3 regions of the Mixta sp. BE291 genome follow, and region 1 is predicted to be linked to each of the others. Evidence: predicted binding sites of a transcription regulator. Region 1 holds the regulator's gene; each other region holds the start of a gene.
The links. Region 1 encodes PhoB, which activates phosphate uptake and scavenging genes when phosphate is short. Its sites were predicted from a motif close to CTGTCATAAAACTGNCNNAT; they were not measured.
Positions count from the first base shown of each region.

Region 2: ugpB (sn-glycerol-3-phosphate ABC transporter substrate-binding protein UgpB) is a predicted target of PhoB. The motif match lies at 1,999-2,018, and genes of this name have one in related genera.
Region 3: pstS (phosphate ABC transporter substrate-binding protein PstS) is a predicted target of PhoB. The motif match lies at 1,456-1,475, and genes of this name have one in related genera.

Region 1 is NZ_JAVDXN010000005.1:172,991-177,209, reverse strand. It holds gene J2X14_RS13370 (PstS family phosphate ABC transporter substrate-binding protein) at 1-350, opposite strand, end outside; gene phoR (phosphate regulon sensor histidine kinase PhoR) at 363-1,682, opposite strand; gene phoB (phosphate response regulator transcription factor PhoB) at 1,697-2,386, opposite strand; gene sbcD (exonuclease subunit SbcD) at 2,624-3,853, shown strand; gene J2X14_RS13350 (AAA family ATPase) at 3,850-4,219, shown strand, end outside.
Region 2 is NZ_JAVDXN010000004.1:386,047-390,265, reverse strand. It holds gene ugpA (sn-glycerol-3-phosphate ABC transporter permease UgpA) at 1-502, opposite strand, end outside; gene ugpB (sn-glycerol-3-phosphate ABC transporter substrate-binding protein UgpB) at 584-1,903, opposite strand; gene livF (high-affinity branched-chain amino acid ABC transporter ATP-binding protein LivF) at 2,548-3,261, opposite strand; gene livG (high-affinity branched-chain amino acid ABC transporter ATP-binding protein LivG) at 3,263-4,030, opposite strand; gene J2X14_RS11850 (high-affinity branched-chain amino acid ABC transporter permease LivM) at 4,027-4,219, opposite strand, start outside.
Region 3 is NZ_JAVDXN010000004.1:32,204-36,422, reverse strand. It holds gene pstC (phosphate ABC transporter permease PstC) at 1-234, opposite strand, end outside; gene pstS (phosphate ABC transporter substrate-binding protein PstS) at 340-1,383, opposite strand; gene J2X14_RS10310 (hypothetical protein) at 1,727-1,858, shown strand; gene cspG (cold shock protein CspG) at 2,268-2,480, opposite strand; gene glmS (glutamine--fructose-6-phosphate transaminase (isomerizing)) at 2,846-4,219, opposite strand, start outside.

The DNA.
Region 1 (4,219 bases):
GGATTATCCTGATTCACCACCACCACTAACGCATCCAGCGCCACCGGCACCGCCAGCGGCGGATAGCCGTAGCGCTGTTGGAAAAGCTGACGCTCCGAAGGCTGCATCGGTCGGCTCATGGCGCCCAACTGCGCCGCGCCCGCAGCCAGCGCGGTAGGCGCAGTGGAAGAGCCTGCGGCCTGCACCTGCACATTCACCCCCGGATACTGTAGGTTAAAACTTTCGCCCCATAGCGCCATTAAATTTCCCAGCGTGTCTGAACCGACGCTGCTGAGATTGCCCGCCAACAGCGTCGGCTTCGCCTGCAGCGCGCCGGAAAACAGCAGCAGCAGCACCATAATAATTTTCATACTTTGCATCCGTCAGACTTTACGCGCCGCATTGTCCGGCAGATGCTGGCTGACAATCAACCTTGTTGGCAGGATAAAGCTAAAGCAGGTCTCTTTATGCGGCTGACTGGTAATCATCAGACGTGTGCCGTGATGGCTCAGGGCATGTTTAACAATCGCCAGCCCCAGCCCGCTGCCGCCGGTTGCGCGCGATCGCGCTTTATCTACCCGATAAAAGCGTTCGGTCAGGCGCGGCAGATGCTCCTGCGCAATGCCCGGCCCGTTATCTTTCACCGCAAACAGCGCGCCCTGTTTGCAGAATTGCCAGCTCACCTCAAGGTGCGTGCCGTCCGGCGTATGGTTAACCGCGTTGTAAACCAGGTTAGAGATGGCGCTGCGTAGCTGCTCTTCGTTGCCGAAAACTTTTAGCTGCGCATCGGTATGAAAGGTAATCTGATGGCGGCCGTTACTCAGGGTTTCCGCTTCGCGCTGTAGCAGCCGTAACATCATCGGCACATCCACTTTCTCCGCCAGATCGATGGCGGGCGCGGCCTCGATACGCGACAGCGTCAGCAGTTGTTTAACCAGCCCGTCCATGCGTCGCGTCTGCTCCTGCATGGTTTGCAGCGCTTTTTCGCGTGTTTTACCCTCCAGCACCGCATCGCCCATCATTTCCAGATAGCCCTGCAACACCGTAAGCGGCGTGCGCAGCTCATGGCTGACATTGGCGAAAAAGTTGCGGCGCGCGCCCTCCAGCTGATGCATCTGCGTAACATCGCGTGCCACCAGCAGCCATTGGCCTTCGCTGTAAGGCATCACGCGAAATTCCATATGCAGCTGATTATTCATCACCAGCGTCAGCGGACGCACGAAATCCTGCTGGCGTAGATAGCGGGAAAATTCAGGATAGCGCAGCAGGTTAAGAATGTTTTGCCCATTGTCTTCCGGCCAGCGCAGGCCCAAATGCTGCTGCGCCAGGCCGTTACACCAGAAAATAGTGCCTTCATCGGTGGTCAGCACCACCGCATCAGGCAGCGATTCCGCCCCGCTGCGAAAGCGCTTGATCAGGTTTCCCAGTTCACGACGACGGCGACGGTTGCGTAGCTGCATCTGGTACAGCCCGTAAAACAGCGGCTCCCAGCTCCACTGGCCGGTGGGCGGCGTCATGGAGCGGTCGGTCCACAGCCAGTGCGACAGCCGCAGCAGGTTCCAGAAGTGCCAGCCCAGCAACAGCAGCACGGCAAACAGCAGAAACCAGGGCAAATAGCCGATAACCAGTCCGGCCAGCAGCGCAGGCAAGCAGACCAGCACCAGTTCCAGTAATAATCTCTTCCAGGAGAGGCGTTCCAGCACGAGGCAGACTCCGATCAGTAACGAGCGGAGAAACGATAACCCGTTCCACGTACGGTTTGCACCATGCGATCGTGACCGGTCAGCTCCAGCGCCTTACGCAGCCGTCGAATATGCACATCTACCGTGCGATCCTCAACGTAAACATTGGTGCCCCAGACATTGTTCAGCAGCTGTTCGCGACTGTAAACGCGCTCCGGGTGGGTCATAAAAAAGTGCAGCAGTTTATATTCCGTTGGCCCCATCTCCAGCGGCGTGGTATCAGACATCACACGATGCGAAGAGGGATCGAGGCTCAGGCCCTGAATTTCAATCACATCCTCTACCGCCATCGGCGAAATGCGACGCATTACCGCTTTAATCCGCGCCACCAACTCTTTCGGCGAAAACGGTTTGGTGATGTAATCATCCGCGCCCACTTCCAGCCCGCGAACGCGATCTTCTTCTTCACCGCGTGCGGTCAGCATCATCACCGGAATATCACGGGTCATCGCTTCGCGCTTAAGGTGTTTAATAAATTGAATGCCGCTGCCGCCGGGTAACATCCAGTCAAGCAGGATCAGGTCGGGCCAGGGTTCAATGAGCAGGTTGACGGCGCTATCATAATCATCCGCCTCGATAGGCTGATAATCATTCTGTTCCAGCACAAAACATAACATTTCCCTGATTGGGGCTTCATCTTCGACAACCAGAATGCGCTTAGCCATTATTGCTCCTGCGAATGTGACGCTTGGTCACGGGGGTTTGCGGCGTCATTATGCGTCAGTTTTATGACAGATTTATGAAAAATGCACGGGCTGCATGGCGCTTCAATAGCGCTTTTGTGAAGCAATCGGAAAGCATTTTTTTACCGCCCGTGCGCCGGTTTGCACAATCCGGTTCCCTTCTGCGGCTTAGCTCTGGTTATAATCGCCTCCGGCGTTCTGCTATTAGCTGGGAGTTCTATGCGCATTATTCACACTTCAGACTGGCACCTCGGTCAGTTTTTTTACACCCGCAGCCGTGCCGCTGAGCATCAGGCTTTTTTTCACTGGCTGATTGCGCAGGTTGAAGCGCATCAGGTGGATGCGGTGATTGTCGCTGGCGATATTTTTGATACCGGCTCGCCGCCGAGCTATGCGCGTGAACTCTATAACCGTTTTGTGGTGGATCTGCATCGCACCGGCTGCCAGCTGATTGTGCTGGGCGGCAACCACGATTCCGTCGCCACCCTCAATGAATCACGCGAGCTGCTGGCCTGTCTGAATACCCAGGTGATTGCCGCCGCCAGCGCCGATCCGGCAGAACAGGTTTTAACCTTAATGACTCGCCAGGGCGAACCGGGCGCGGTGCTGTGCGCCATCCCCTTCCTGCGCCCACGCGATATCATGCGCAGCCAGGCGGGCCAGTCCGGCGAGCAAAAGCAGATCAGCCTGCTGAACGCCATTACGCAGCACTATCAGCGCAGCTACCAGCATGCGCGCACGCTGAGCCAGCAGGCGGAAAAACCGCTGCCGGTGATCGCTACCGGCCATCTCACCACCGTGGGCGTCACGAAAAGCGAAGCGGTACGCGATATCTATATCGGCACGCTGGACGCCTTTCCGGCGCAGGCTTTTCCCGCCGCCGACTATATCGCCCTTGGTCATATACATCGTCCACAGCGCATCGCCGGAAGCGAGCATATTCGCTATAGCGGCTCGCCGCTGCCGCTCAGCTTTGATGAGCTGGGCAGTGAGAAAAGCGTATTTTTGGTGAGCTTCGCCGACGGCAAACTGGAAAGTGTGGAACCGCTGCCGGTACCCGGCTTTCAGCCGATGCAAACCATCAAGGGCACGCTGGCGGAGATCGAACAGCAGCTGCAAGCTTTTGTCGGGGCGACGCCGCCGCATCCGGTGTGGCTGGATATTGAAATCACCACCCAGGAATATTTGCATAACATGCAGCAGCATATCCAGGCGCTAACCGAAGGGTTGCCGGTGGAGGTGCTGCTGATGCGCCGCAGCCGCGAGCAGCGAGAGCGGGCGCTGGCGCGTCTGCAAAACGAAACGCTCAGCGAGCTGAAAGTTGAAGAGGTGTTTGAGCGACGGTTGGAGCAGGAAGAAGAGACGGACGAGGCGCGACGCGCGCGTATGCGCCAGCTGTTCAGCGGCACGCTGGAGGCGCTGTATCAGGGCGAGGAGAGCCAGTCATGAAAATTTTGTCCCTGCGGTTTAAAAACATCAATTCGCTCAAGGGCGAATGGAAAATTGATTTCACCCGCGAACCTTTTGCCAGCAGCGGGCTGTTTGCCATTACCGGCCCGACCGGCGCCGGTAAAACCACCCTGCTGGATGCGATTTGCCTTGCGCTCTACCATGAAACCTCACGCCTGGGGAAAATCTCCCAGTCACAAAATGAGCTGATCACCCGCGATACCGCCGAATGCCTCGCTGAAGTCGAATTTGAGGTTAAAGGAGAGGCCTGGCGCGCCTTCTGGAGCCAGAACCGGGCGCGCGGCGCGGTGGATGGCAATTTACAGGCGCCGCGCGTAGAGCTGGCGCGCTGTGCGGATAACGTCA
Region 2 (4,219 bases), on a different contig from region 1:
GCCATACCGAGGCCAGCACCACCAGAAACATCGCCTGGCCGCTGTTCTGCGCATGGTTCCAGTTGTAGCCGATGCTTTGCAGGAAGTGGGTAATCAGCCCGATGCCGGGGTTAAATAAAAACATCCACAGCACGGCGGCGATGGCGGGCGCGACCGCATAAGGCAACAGCAACAGCGTCTGATAGAAGCGCTTCAGGCGCAGCACATAATCTGTCAGCGCGGCGAACAGCAGTGAAATCAGCAGTCCGAAGCCGGTGACCAGCGCGCTGAAGATCAGCGTAGTCCAGAACGATTCCAGATAATAAGCGTCATCCAGCAAACGGCTAAAGTTTTCCAGCCCGACAAAGGTGCTGGAAAAACCAAAGGGATCGACGCTTTGTACCGAGTACCAGAGCGCTTCACCGGCGGGCCAGATAAAGAAGATCAGGGTAATAAGCAACTGCGGAAAAACCAGCACCCAGGGGAGCCAGCGTGACTGGAAAACGGGACGAGAACTCGACATGCGGTGGTTCCATAACAGATCGGTACAGGCGGTGCGTGACAGGATGAAGGATAGCCGGGCCGCCAGCGGCCCGGCGTTGGCTTACTTCACCTGTTGTTCAAAGCGACGCAGCAGTTGGTTGCCACGCTGAACGGCGGAATCAAGCGCGGCCTGCGGCGTTTTGCTGCCGTTCCAGACGCCTTCCAGCTCTTCATCAACGATGGTGCGGATCTGCGGCATGTTGCCAAGGCGTAGGCCTTTGGTGAACGGCAACGGCGGCTTGTTCAGCATCTGGCGCGTGGCGATGTCTGCGCCCGGGTTTTGCTCATAATAGCCCTGCTGACGCGTCAGCTCGTAAGCGGCCTTGGTGATCGGCAGGTAGCCGGTTTTTTGATGCCATTCGGCCGCGTTTTCCGGCTGAGCGAGGAACTGTAAGAACTCCGCCACGCCTTTATAGGTGGGGTTGTCTTTGCCCTGCATGACCCACAGGCTCGCTCCGCCGATAATGGCGTTTTGCGGCGCGCTCGGGACGCTTTCGTCATATGGCATCATGCCGACGCCATAATTGAATTTGGCGTGCTGACGAATGTCCGCCAGCGAGCCGGATGAGGCGGTGGTGATCGCACAGTCGCCGTTATAGAACTTTTCGGTAGATTCATCCTTACGGCCAAAGTAGGTGAAGTCTCCTTTTTTGTTCATCTCTTCCAGCATGGCAATGTGGCGTACCTGCTCTGGCTTATTGAAAACCAGTTCGGCGTTGGTGCCGTCAAAGCCGTTGTTTTCGGTAGCTACCGGCAGACCGTGCCAGGCGCTGAAGTTTTCAATTTGGATCCAGCCCTGCCAGCCGCTGGCGTAGCCGCATTTCATGCCCGCTTTACGCAACGCCGCGGTATCTTTTGCCAGCTGTTGCCAGGTTTTGGGTGGTTGTTCTGGATCGAGGCCCGCTTTTTTGAAGGCGTCTTTGTTGTAGTAGAGCACTGGCGTGGAGCTGTTAAATGGCTGCGACAGCAGATGACCGCTTTTCGCATCGGTGTAGTAGCCAGAGACAGTCGGGACAAACTGCGATTCATCGAATTTGATGCCCGCATCGTTAAAGACCTGGTATACCGGTTTGATGGCTTTCGACGCCATCATGGTCGCGGTGCCGACTTCGTAAACCTGTAGGATGGCGGGCGCTTTGCCGGTGCGTACTGCTGCGATACCGGCTGCCAGGCTCTGTTCATAGTTGCCTTTGTAGACCGGTACGATTTTATAATCGGGGTTCGCCTGGTTAAAACGTTGTGCCAGAGAGTCGACTTGCTTGCCTAGTTCGCCTTCCATGGAGTGCCAGAACGGAATTTCCGTCGCGGCCAGGGCGTTGCCGCTCAGTGCCAGTCCCAGCACTATGCTGAGCGCGGTATGACGAAACGTAAAGGAGGACATAGCGTTTTCCTGTGACATTGTAGGTGTGCGTAATAACACGCTTTTTTTGTTCGCAACGTAACATGACACGGAAAAATGACGGTGAGATAACCGGCAGGTGACGGAAAGATGACAGTGAGGTTGCACTGAGCGGGCAGCGTTTGCTGGGCGGGCGAAGTTTGCTGAGCGTGCGGAGTTTGCTGAGCGTGCGGAGTTTGCTGGGCGTGCGGAGACGTAAACACGTTGGCTCGGCGTGCGGGAGACATAAACACGCTGGCTGGGCGTGCGAAGACGCAAGCGGGGTTCCGGCCTTCCGTAAAGACGCAACTGCCGTCATCCATGACCGGCTCGGCCCGCGCCTTCCATGGCGCGGGACGCTTTACTCCAGGCCGGAACCCCGCTTGCCCCAGGCTTTGGGCGTCGCCTGCTTAAGACAACTTCGGGCTTCAATGTCTCTTGTTTAAGACAACTTCGGGCTTCAGTGTCGTCTGTTAAAGACTTCCTCAGGCTTTGGGTGTCGTCTGCTTAAGACAACTTCGGGCTTCAGTGTCGTCTGTTAAAGACTTCCCCAGGCTTTGAGTGTCGTCTGTTAAAGACTTCCCCAGGCTTTGGGTGTCGCCTGCTTAAGACATCCCTTGGCGTTGGGTGTCGCCTGCGGTGCGCGATCAGGCGCCGAGATAGGCGCTGCGGACCGCCTCGTTAGCCAGTAGCGCATCGCCGCTGTCTTCCAGCACCACGTGGCCGTTTTCCAGTACGTAGCCGCGATCGGCCAGCTTCAATGCCTGATTGGCGTTTTGCTCCACCAGAAAGATGGTCATGCCCTCCTGACGCAGCTGCTCAATGGTATCGAAAATCTGCTGAATGATAATCGGCGCCAGTCCCAGCGAAGGTTCGTCCAGCAACAGCAATCGCGGCTGACTCATTAACGCGCGACCAATCGCCAGCATTTGCTGCTCACCGCCTGACATGGTGCCTGCTCGCTGGATGCGTCGCTCATGCAGGCGCGGAAACAACTCATAAACCTGCGCAATGCGCTGCTGATATTGCTGACGGCTGGCGAAGAAACCGCCCATCGCCAGGTTCTCTTCCACCGTCATGCGCGAAAAAACCCGCCGCCCTTCCGGCACAATAGCAATCGCCTCGCGCATAATGCGCGCCGTTTGCCAGTCGGTGATGTTGTTGCCATCGAATGAGATGGTGCCTTCGGAAGCGCGCGGCTCACCGCACAGCGTGCCCAGCAGCGTGGTCTTGCCCGCGCCGTTCGCGCCAATCAGCGTGACGATCTCGCCCTGATTGATCTCCAGACTCACCTGATGCAGCGCCTGAATTTTGCCGTAATGCGCGCTGACGTTGCTGAGCGTTAACATCGGATTCGCCATTTTATGCCTCACCTAAATATGCGCGGATCACGTCCGGGTTGTTACGTACTTCTTCCGGCGTGCCGTTTGCCAGCGGCGTCCCCTGATTAACCACGTAGATACGATCGGAAATCCCCATCACCAGTTTCATATCATGTTCGATAAGCAGCACCGTCACCTTATGTTCGCCGCGCAGCTCTGCAATCAGCGCATCCAGCTCATGCGTCTCTTTCGGGTTAAGCCCCGCCGCTGGTTCATCCAGCATCAGGATTTCCGGGCGCGTTACCATGCAGCGGGCGATTTCCAGCCGTCGCTGCTGGCCATAAGCCAAATTGCCCGCCTGCCGGTTAGCCATTTCCAACAGACCCACACGCCGCAACCAGCTGGCGGCCTGATCCAGCGCCTCGCTTTCACTTCGCCGGAAAGCCGGGGTTTTCAACAGGCCGGAAAACAGGCCGCTTTTCAAATGCTGATGCTGCGCCACCAGCAGATTTTCAATCACCGTCATTTCACGAAACAGACGCACGTGCTGAAAGGTGCGCACAATGCCCATACGCGCAATTTGCTGGCCCGGCAGCCCCGCCAGCTGGCGATCGCCTAAGCGAATCGATCCGCCGCTTGGCTTATAAAAGCCGGTCAGGCAGTTAAACACCGTGGTTTTGCCTGCGCCGTTCGGGCCGATTAATGACACGATCTCCTGCGGATGCAGCTCCAGCGCGACGTTATTGACCGCCAGCAGGCCGCCGAAACGCATCATCAGGCCTTCCACCGTTAATAAAGGCTGACTCATGCCTGCTCTCCCTGTTGCTTGTCCTTCAGCTTCAGATGCGGTCGCTGCATCGGCAATAATCCCTGCGGACGCCAAATCATCATCAGCACCATCAGCGCGCCCAGCACCAGCATGCTGTATTCATTCAAATCACGCATCAGCTCACGCGAAACCACCAGCAGAATCGCCGCCAGGATTACCGCAAACTGC
Region 3 (4,219 bases), on a different contig from region 1:
GGTGCCATAAATCGGCACCAGCGCACCAAAATTCTCGTTAGGCGCATCCCACTCTTTGTTCCACAGGAACGAGAAACCGAATTTCTCAATACTGGGCCAGGAGGAGATAAGCAGAGAGATAATGATGCCGCCCAGCAACAAAAGCACAATCAGCGCAGCCAGCTTAACCAGCGCACCGAAAATAATGTCACCTTGTTTTCCTGGGGCCTTAAAAGACGGCCTGGATTCAGCCATAGAAGTCTCGACAGAAGAAATTCACAGGGGCGGCATTCAGCCGCCCGGATACTGCGGGTCGGCGTTCAGCCGACCCCTGCGACGGTGTGAACACCGTTAAAGCCATTACTGGTAGAGCGCTTTGCCAGAACTGTCTTTGATCTGCGCTTTCCAGTCAGAGCGAATCTGCTCTACAACTGAATCAGGCAGCGTCGCGTAGTCCAGGCTGGTGGCGGTTTTATCGCCATCTTTGTATGCCCAATCAAAGAATTTCATTACCTCAGCGCCTTTTGCCGCGTCAGCCTGTTGTTTTTGCATCAGGATGAACGTGGTGGTGGTGATCGGCCAGGCATCTTTGCCTTTCTGATTGGTCAGGTCCTGAGCGTAGCTTTTGCTCCAGTCTACCCCTTTCGCCGCGTTGCTGAAGGTCTCTTCCGTTGGGGAAACCGGCTGACCATCCGCGTCGATCAGTTTGGTATAGCTCAGCTTGTTCTGTTTCGCGTAAGCGTATTCAACATAACCGATTGAGCCAGGCAGACGCTGAACGAAAGCGGCGATGCCATCGTTACCTTTACCGCCAAGACCGGTAGGCCAGTTAACGGTGTTGCCTTTGCCTACTTTCTCGCTCCATTCTTGATTCACTTTAGCCAGATAGCTGGTGAATACGAATGAAGTGCCTGAACCATCAGCGCGGCGAACCACGGCGATATTGGTTTCCGGCAGTTTAAGGCCTGGGTTCAGTTTGGCGATGGCCGGGTCGTTCCACTTTTTGATTTTGCCGAGGTAAATGTCACCCACGGTTTGACCATCCAGCGTGAGCTGACCAGACTGGACACCCGGCAGGTTTACCGCCAGTACTACGCCGCCAATCACAGTAGGAAACTGGAACAGGCCATTTTTTTGCAGATCTTCATCTTTCATTGGCGCATCAGACGCACCAAAATCCACTGTTTTCGCGATTATTTGCTTCACGCCGCCAGAAGAGCCAATGCCCTGATAGTTAATTTTACTGCCGGTCGCTTGCTGATAATCCGCTGCCCACTTGGCATAAACCGGAGCCGGGAACGTGCCGCCTGCGCCAGTCAGGTCAGTTGCTGCAAAAGCAGAAACCGCGCTCAGCGAGAGGGTGGCGGCAACAAGTTTGGCTACGGTGCTACGCATCAGTGTCATATTCCCTCCAGGGGAGTAAAAGTCAGGGTGTATGCCGTTGTAGTAAGAATCTGTATTGCTGCAGGAGGGAAAATAGGACAGTTTAGTGACAGCGAGATGTAGGAAATATGACAGTTTTATTACATGCAGAAACTGACCTTCAAAGTAAAATAAGAAATTTCGTACTATATAAAATAATCATCATCATTAAATTTGACGATGACATTTTTTTACACTGGTAAAAACCACATTACATATTCCATTATAGGTTGTTCATCCCTCCTGGAAAATAACGAAACGGGAGGGTGATTCTCATGGTTATTTAACCATGAAACTGTTAAGCAAATATAAATAAAGGGAATTTATGAAAAAAATTATTAATGTTATTATGTTATCTTCTGCTTTTGTCATGCTTACGCCCGTTGCACATGCGCATACAATTATCTGCTGGGGAAAAACCTGCGTAGACATTTCTGATGCCGGTACCCACCCCTAATATAGATTAAATGACTCACAAGGGAATGAAATATAATCATTCCCTTTTTAGTCACTGGATTGCGTTAACTCGATATGGATCGGCAAGGCCTGAACGTTATCATGCTCTATCTGTGCATCGATGACTTTCAGGCGACCTGTTTTCGCCACTAGCGCCAGCACTGACAGCAGGCCTGCTACACAGATAGCGAGATAATGAAGCAGAAGCAAACCGAGGCGGGAAAGCGCACGAAACAGAAAAGCATGCTTTAACAATGGAAAAAAACGCACTGAGGGAAACAGTCGCGCCTCGCTTATGAATCGCAGACACAAAAAAACCCGCTCAAGGCGGGTTTTTTATCACTAACGCTTAACTGCTCAGGCTGTTGCCTTCATCGCTATCGTAAGGGTTAGCGAGCTGTTATCAACGCTTACAGCGCAACAACATTGGTCGCTGAAGGACCTTTAGCACCGTTCTCGATAGAGAACTCAACTTTCTGACCTTCGTCTAAGGTTTTGAAATCGTTGCTCTGGATTGCAGAGAAATGTACGAATACATCTTTGCTGCCGTCCTGAGGAGTGATAAAGCCGAAACCTTTCTCAGCGTTGAACCATTTTACTAAACCAGTCATTTTATTAGACATTGATATTTCCTTGCTTGTTTTTTGAGCCACTCTTGGTGACGAATATGGTCTGCTTTGCAGATTTTTACTTATGGGGCACTTAGGAGGAGCTCACGAGGAAGGGTATCAATAGATAACGCTTGAACTGAGGACTGCTTTACTAAAACTGCTTACATAAGGTCTGTGTTTCAAACCGATGACGCTATACTAGCCTGGGTCTGCTCCCCATTGCAAGCGTTAAGTTTATTAATATTACTGTGCCGTACGGCGCGCAAAAAAAGCCGGTCTGCTGACAGAAAACATTACCGGCCTTTTCGTTTTACGCTTTCAGAACATCGTTACGTTAAAGCGGCCTTCCGTTGCCGCCTGCGGTAAGGCGTGCAGCCTTACTCCACGGTAACCGATTTCGCCAGGTTACGCGGCTGGTCCACGTCGGTGCCTTTAATCAACGCGACGTGATAAGAAAGCAGCTGCAGCGGCACGGTATAGAAGATCGGTGCGATAACCTCTTCAACATGTGGCAGAGAGATAATCTTCATGCCTTCGCTGTCGTTGAAACCCGCATCACGATCGGCAAAAACATACAGCAGACCGCCGCGTGCGCGTACCTCTTCGATGTTGGATTTCAGTTTCTCCAGCAGCTCGTTGTTCGGCGCCACCACAATGACCGGCATATCGGCATCAATCAGCGCCAGCGGGCCATGTTTTAACTCACCGGCGGCGTAGGCTTCCGCATGAATATAAGAGATCTCTTTTAACTTCAGCGCCCCTTCCATCGCGATAGGATACTGATCGCCACGGCCCAGGAACAGCGCGTGGTGCTTATCGGAGAAATCTTCGGCCAGCGCTTCAATCAGCTTGTCCTGCGCCAGCATCTGCTCAATGCGGCTCGGTAACGCCTGCAATGCATGAACAATGTCATGCTCAATCTGCGCATCGACGCCTTTCAGACGGCCAATTTTCGCCACCAGCATCAGCAATACCGTTAACTGAGTAGTAAATGCCTTGGTAGATGCAACGCCGATCTCCGTTCCGGCTTTGGTCATCAGCGCCAGGTCAGATTCACGCACCAGCGACGAGCCCGCAACGTTACAGATAGCCAGCGAGCCCAGATAACCCAACTCTTTCGACAGACGCAGCGCGGCCAGCGTATCCGCCGTTTCGCCCGACTGCGACAGGGTGATCAACAGGCTGTTTTTCCTCACCGCCGATTTGCGATAACGAAACTCAGAGGCGATTTCCACATCGCAGGGCAGGTTAGCCAGCGACTCAAACCAGTAGCGCGCCACCATACCGGAATTGTAAGAGGTGCCACAGGCAATAATCTGCACATGCTCAACCTGACTCAGCAGATCGTTGGCGTGCGCGCCCAGCTCAGACAGATCAACCTCGCCGTGACTAAAACGACCGTTCAGGGTATTTTTAATCGCGTTCGGCTGCTCGTAGATCTCTTTCTGCATGTAATGACGGTAGCCACCTTTATCGCCTGCGTCATACTGCACGGTCGATTCGATTTCGCTACGCTTGATCGCCTTGCCGTCACGGTCAACGATAGTGACTTCACGACGCGTAACCTCAGCAATATCGCCTTCTTCCAGGTAGATAAAGCGGCGGGTTACCGGCAGCAGCGCCAGCTGATCGGACGCAATAAAGTTCTCGCCGACGCCACAGCCGATAACCAGCGGGCTACCGGAACGCGCTGCAACCAGCAGTGACGGATCGCGGCTGTCCATGATCACCATGCCATACGCGCCGCGCAG